Methylococcus capsulatus: one gene and its partner. The protein of the gene in region 2 interacts with the protein of the main gene of each other region in a pairwise test. Links are inferred from orthologs where the notes say so. Each region holds a gene or a part of one and is shown on either strand. Other genes may lie near its edges. The genes, in order: recO and ssb.

Region 1 (3,270 bases), 1.4 Mb from region 2 along the record:
CGCGCCGCGGTAGGCGTTCACGTTCTGGCCCAGCAGATTGACCTCGCGGACGCCCTGTTCCGCCAGTGCCACGATCTCTGCGATCACATCGTCGACCGGACGGCTGATTTCCTCACCACGGGTGTAGGGTACGACACAGAAGGTGCAGTACTTGCCACAGCCTTCCATCACCGAAACGAAAGCCTTCGGTCCTTCGGCGCGAGGCTCCGGCAACGCATCGAATTTCTCGATCGCGGGGAATGATACGTCCACCACCGGCCGCCGCTCGCGTCTGACTTGCTCGAGCATGGCGGGCAGACGGTGCAGGGTCTGGGGACCAAACACGATGTCGACATAGGGTGCCCGTTTCTGCAGCGCTTCGCCTTCCTGGCTCGCCACACAGCCGCCGACGCCGATGACGACTTCCGGACGCATGAGTTTGAGGGGACGCCAGCGCCCGAGCTGCGAAAAGACTTTCTCCTGAGCCTTTTCCCGGATCGAGCAGGTGTTGAGCAGTAGAACGTCCGCCTCTTCGGGCGATCGGGCGAGTTCGAAACCGTCGGAAACCTCGAGCAGATCCCGTACCTTAGCGGAATCGTATTCATTCATCTGACAACCGAAGGTCTCGATGTAGAGCTTTTGCGGCATGTGTTAGGGCGGGGAACCGTTGTCAGCGGATGGCCATATTCTAGCAGACTTACCCGCCCCGATTAAGAAAGCCGGCTCCTGGCGCCTCGGGGGAAAGCCGGAACCGGCTGTGGCCGAAAGCTCAGACGGCAGGATGCGCAAATCTGAAAGGATTGATCAGCGTCGAGCCTACCCGCAGCAACTGCGCCTCCGGATGGGTACGCGCCATGAGTGCACGAACCCTTTCCTCCTCCTCCGCCCGGATATCGATGAGGATCAGATGTTTTCCGGCATCGATGTCGTCATGATAGGTAGAGATCGCCTGGTTCTCGGTGGCCATCCCCATCAGGCCACCCACCCAGACGCCAAAGAGTGTAATGAAGCCGAAAATCGCAAGATAAACCATCCCGCTCATGTCCGGACCGAATGGCTGCTCGCTGGCCACATAGATGCTGCCGAGGACGGAAAAGAGGAGTCCCGCCATGGCTCCGCGCTCCGCATAGCGCACGGCGTCGGACTTCTGAATGAAATTCGCCGAATGGATGTGACGGCGGTAAAGACCTGCCTGATCCTTACTGATGACATGGAAATTCCAGTCGGTGATGCCTTCCTTATGCAAGGCGTCGGATATCCGCTCCACGCTGTCGAGATTGTCCGCCAGGTAATACAGTCGTTTCATGACGCACCTCCTTACCATGTTACGGTACCAATGTCCCGGCATGACCCGCCGGGGTCAAGGAAACTCATATTACTTTTGCCGGCCGCTGTCAATGGACTGGTCGGGTACGGGAAAGGCCGGCTATACGGGGCTGGAGGTTTTCGGTCCGCGAAATCAGAATGAGCTGCGGAACAGCTCGCGGCTCTTGAGAGTGCGGCCGTCCAAATAGTGAGCGATGATCCGCCGCATCAGGTGTTTGGCTTCGGTGCGGGTTTGTGACGAGGGGAAACGGCGGTCGTGCAGCGCCAGCAGGGTCGTTCCGTGCACCGCACCGGCCTCGTCTCCGGCGGGAACTGGGCCGGCGTCGATCCGATAGCTGTAAAGGCGCTCCGGCCGGATGGCCTCCCCACTCTCGGCCTCGACCCGCAGTTGCAGACCATAGCCAATGGATTCAAGCAGCGATAGTTCGAAAATGCGCAGCGCGGATTCCAAGTCTTCGCCCGCCGCGAGTGTTTTCAACCCGTCTCGGTAAGCGCTGAAGAGTTCCGGATAGGGATCGTGCGGTGGCAGCAGCTTCACCAGAAGCTCGTTCAGGTAGAAGCCACAGAACAAGGCGGTGTGCTGCAGCCGAACGCCAGTGCCAGCGGCCTCGGCATGGCTCAGGTTGGCAAGCTCGCCGCGGCCGGACCAGGACGCCAACAGGGGGACGAACGGCTGCAATATCGTGGCGAATCCCTGCCGGCCGCGACGCGCGCCTTTGGCAATCACGCCGATGCGGCCATGCCTGAGCGTGAACAGTTCGAGGAGGAGACTGGTTTCGCGGTAATCACGCCGATGCAGCATGTAGGCGCGGTCGAGCAGGACCCGGCGCTGATCACCATGGCGCGGGGCTTCAGACGGCATGGGCTCCGGCCAGGTTCATTCGGCATAGCCCAGACCTTGCAGCGCCCGTTCGTTGTCCGACCAGCCGCGCTTGACCTTAGTCCAGAGTTCCAGGTAGACGCGCCGCTCAAGCATGCGTTCCAGATCCTTGCGCGCCGCCTCACCCACCCGTTTCAAAACCTCGCCTCCCTTGCCGATGACGATGGCTTTCTGGCCTTCCCGCTCCACCCAGATGACGGCGTGGATGCGGACCAGGGTCGGCGATTCCCTGTACTGTTCGATCTGGACGGTGAGTGCATGCGGCACTTCCTGCGCCAGACGGTTGAACAGCTTCTCGCGGATGATCTCCGCCACGAAGAAGCGCTCCGGCCGGTCGGAAATCTGATCCTCCGGATAGATCGGCTCACCCTCGGGCAGGAGGGCCAGAACCCGTTCTTCCAGCACCGCCAGGTTGACGCCCTTGAGCGCCGAAATCGGCACGATCTCGGAGAACAGCCCGGTAGCATTCGCTTCGGCGAGAAATGGCAGCAAGACATCCTTGTCCTCGAGACGGTCAACTTTGTTGATCACGAGAATGACAGGAAGCTTCGCCTCCTTGATCCGTGCCATGACCAGTTCATCATCCGGCAGCCAGCCCGCCCGATCCACCAGCCAGATGATGACATCGACCCCGAGCAGGGCGGAAATCGCGGTGCGATTGAGATAGCGGTTCATCGCCCGCTGCGCGCAACCGTGGATGCCAGGGGTATCGACATAGATGGCCTGGCCGCGCCCGTCGGTCTTGATCCCGAGGATGCGATGGCGGGTGGTCTGTGGCCGGCGCGAGACGATGCTGAGCTTCTGCCCCAAGAGACGGTTGAGCAGTGTCGATTTGCCGACGTTGGGACGGCCCACCAGAGCCACGTAACCCGATTTCAAACTCTGAACCTCGATTGTTCCGAAAGGCGGTTGAGCATGTTTTCCGCCGCCTGTTGTTCGGCTTTCTTGCGTGAACTGCCCTCGCCCACACAGGGTTCGACGGCCAGCGGTATCTCGCAGCGCACACGGAAATGCTGGTCATGCGGCAGCCCCGACTGGTCGATAAGGGTATAAACCGGAAGAGGCAGTCCTCGTCCTTGCATCAG
Region 2 (3,298 bases):
CTGGGTTTGTTCATGATCCTGCCGGTGTTCTCGATCTATGCGCGCGATTTGCCCGACGCGACACCGGCCTTGATCGGCCTGGCCATCAGCGCTTACGGCCTGACGCAGGCCGTGTTCCAGATTCCCTTCGGTGTCTGGTCGGACCGCTTCGGCCGCAAGCCGCTCATCGTCATCGGCCTCCTGATGTTCGCTGCCGGCAGCGTCATGGCGGCGGTGGCCGATTCGATCTACGGCATCGTTGCGGGCCGGGCGCTGCAGGGGGCGGGTGCCGTCGCCGGGGTGATCATGGCGCTGGCCGCCGACCTCACCCAGGAGGAGCACCGCACCAAGGCGATGGCGCTGATCGGCATCAGCATCGGGATTTCGTTTGCCTTTTCGATGGTCGCGGGGCCGGTGCTGTCTGGATGGATCGGCGTCAAGGGCATCTTCTGGAGCGTGGCCGGGCTGGCACTGCTGGGCATCGTCGTCCTTTATTCCGCCGTTCCGACACCGCAGCGGGTCCGTTTTCACCGTGACACCGAGGCTCAGCCCGCGCGTTTTTCCAGTGTGTTGACCAATCCCGAACTGGTGCGTTTGGATTTCGGCATCTTCACCTTGCACGCCATTCTGACCGCGACCTTTGTCGTCCTGCCACTGATCCTGCGCGATGAACTGCGTATGGATACGCCGGACCACTGGAAAATCTATCTGCCGGTGTTCGTGCTGTCGATGGTCAGCATGGTGCCATTCGTGATCGTGGCGGAGAAGAAGCGGCAGATGAAGCCGGTTTTCCTGTCCTTCATTCTGCTTACCGCCGCCGTCGACGTGGGTCTTGCGGGTCTCACGCCGACGCTTCTGGGTCTTGGAACGCTGCTTTACCTGTTCTTCACCGGCTTCAACCTGCTGGAAGCCACCCTGCCTTCGATGGTTTCCAAAGTGGCTCCGGCCGACCTCAAGGGCACGGCCATGGGGGTTTATTCCACCACCCAGTTCCTCGGAGCCTTCGTGGGCGGTGCCGGCGCGGGGTGGATTCAGGGACACTATGGCATTCCGGCCGTGTTCCTGTTCTGCGCCGGCATCGCTCTGCTGTGGCTGGCGGTGGCCTTCGGCATGCAGAAGCCGCGGCATCTGAGCAGTCTCATGGTCAATCTCGGCGAAATCAGCGCCGCGGCGGCGGCTGATCTCTCGGCCCGCCTGCGCGGCGTCCCCGGCATTGCCGACGCCGTGGTCGTTCCCGATGAGGGGGTAGCCTATCTCAAAATCGAGCGCGAGCGGCTGGACCGGCGCCGGCTCGAAGCACTGCTCAACGAAACGGCGAGCGCCTAGCCGCCAGCTCAAGGTATACAACGGAGAATCAAGCATGGCCAGTCGAGGCGTCAACAAAGTCATACTCATCGGCAACCTGGGCGCAGACCCGGAAGTGCGCTACATGCCGAGCGGCGGCGCGGTCGCCAATCTGCGCATCGCCACCAGCGAATCCTGGAAAGATCAGCAGACCGGCCAGACTCAGGAGCGTACCGAATGGCATAGCGTGGTGTTGTACCGCCGCTTGGCGGAAATCGCCGGCGAATATCTCAAGAAAGGCAGCAAGGTTTACATCGAGGGCAGCCTTCGGACCCGCAAATGGCAGGACAAGAACACCGGCCAAGACCGCTATACCACCGAAATCATCGGCAATGAAATGCAGATGCTCGACCGTGCCGGTGGAGGGATGGGCGGCGGCGGAACGGGGGCGGGCGAACCCGACTGGGATGCGCCGCCGGCGGGCGGCGGCTCCCGGCCGCGCAGTTCGGGGGGCGGTTATGGCGGAGGCAGTACCGCCGGGAGCGGCGCCGGAAGCAGCCAGTTCGACGAAGGATTCGACGACGACGTGCCGTTTTAAAAGGCCGGTCTCGATCATGACCGGAGGGGTTATTCCACAGGGTCTAACGGTCGGACCACCTTGATTTCGCTGGGAGACACCATCTCGTAAACGATGCCTCGCCAAGTGATACGTCGGGTCATGTCGGCGGCGAGGATGTTGTACGGATAGAGGACGACAGAAGAGTAACGACGAGGGGAATCGGACTATCTGAGCCAGCGTCCGGGCACGTTTCGCACATGCCATTGGCGAAACCGATGGCATCGATTCGATTGGACGTTGGGGGGTGCGGCGAATAGCATTGGAGGTCGGAAGAAGTCCGGTCTTCCGGGAAGGGCATCGGATGTCATCCTGGATCAGGCCGGCTGATGATCGATCTCTCAATATAGAGGATCAAGCCATGAGTCAGCTCCAACTTCCCAAATCATTCAATCTGGCGTTTTTCGGCGGTACCGGCGATCTGGTGACCCGCAAGCTCCTGCCGGCAATGTATCAATGTGACAGGAACGATCTGCTGGTTCGGGATGGGCGCATCTATTGTCTTGGCCGGCAGGACCTGACCCAATCGGCGTATCTGGCGAAGATCGAGGAAAAAGCCCGGGAGTTCGTCCCCAAGGCGGATTGGGACGACGGCCTGTGGTCGGCTTTTCGCTCCCGCTTGCAATATGTCCGGGTGGATGCCGGCGAGCCCGCCGAGTACGTAGTCCTGAAGGAGATCCTGGAGGGCAATCCGGCCGAGGTGAATGTGTTCTTCCTATCGGTCGCGCCGTCGTTATTTACCACCGTATGTGACAATCTGGCCCGCCAGGGTCTCAACCGGCCGGACTGCCGGGTCGTCCTGGAGAAGCCTCTGGGGCACGATCTCGCCTCTAGCAACGCGATCACCGACGCGGTCGGCAAGCATTTTCGGGAAAACCAGATCTACCGGATAGACCATTATCTGGGCAAAGAGTCGGTGCAGAATCTGATGGCGCTGCGGTTTGGCAACGCGCTGTTCGAACCTTTGTGGCGGCGGGAATGGATCAGCAATGTACAGATCACCATTGCCGAAGAGGTCGGAATCGGCAGTCGCGGCGGGTTTTATGAAGGCACGGGCGCGTTACGGGATATGGTGCAAAACCACCTGCTGCAATTGCTTTGCTTTATTGCCATGGAGCCCCCGGTCAGCCTCGATTCCAATGCAATCCGCGATGAGAAGCTCAAGGTGCTGGAATCCCTGGTACCTTTCAAGGACGAGGATGTGCTCAAGAAAACAGTACGCGGACAATACCGTGCCGGCAAAGTGCGGGGAGACCCGGTGGTGGCGTATACCGAAGAAGCCGGCATACCGCCAGACAGCAAGACCGAAACCTTCGTGGCGATCAAGGCTGAGATCGCCAATTGGCGGTGGGCGGGGGTGCCATTTTATCTTTTCACCGGCAAACGCCTGCCTAAGCGGCTTGCGGAAATCGTGATCAA

The links.
Region 1: the proteins of ssb (region 2) and recO interact in binary tests that used the Escherichia coli proteins (3 or more experiments, as listed by UniProt). The link is inferred for Methylococcus capsulatus from one-to-one orthologs.

What each region holds. Positions count from the first base shown.
Region 1 is NZ_CP104311.1:2,750,828-2,754,097, reverse strand. Bases 304-3,255 are described here. They hold recO (DNA repair protein RecO), read right to left. Parts: upstream 2,168-3,255; coding sequence 1,439-2,167; downstream 304-1,438. Other genes in these bases: rnc (ribonuclease III), read right to left, coding at 3,061-3,255; era (GTPase Era), read right to left, coding at 2,183-3,064; N4J17_RS13465 (hypothetical protein), read right to left, coding at 749-1,285; miaB (tRNA (N6-isopentenyl adenosine(37)-C2)-methylthiotransferase MiaB), read right to left, coding at 304-627. In the rest of the region: more of miaB, read right to left, coding at 1-303; more of rnc, read right to left, coding at 3,256-3,270. UniProt on the Escherichia coli protein: Involved in DNA repair and RecF pathway recombination.
Region 2 is NZ_CP104311.1:1,380,144-1,383,441, forward strand. What follows is about bases 121-3,100. They hold ssb (single-stranded DNA-binding protein), read left to right. Parts: upstream 121-1,339; coding sequence 1,340-1,861; downstream 1,862-3,100. Other genes in these bases: N4J17_RS06785 (MFS transporter), read left to right, coding at 121-1,305; zwf (glucose-6-phosphate dehydrogenase), read left to right, coding at 2,241-3,100. In the rest of the region: more of N4J17_RS06785, read left to right, coding at 1-120; more of zwf, read left to right, coding at 3,101-3,298. UniProt on the Escherichia coli protein: Plays an important role in DNA replication, recombination and repair. Binds to ssDNA and to an array of partner proteins to recruit them to their sites of action during DNA metabolism. Acts as a sliding platform that migrates on DNA via reptation.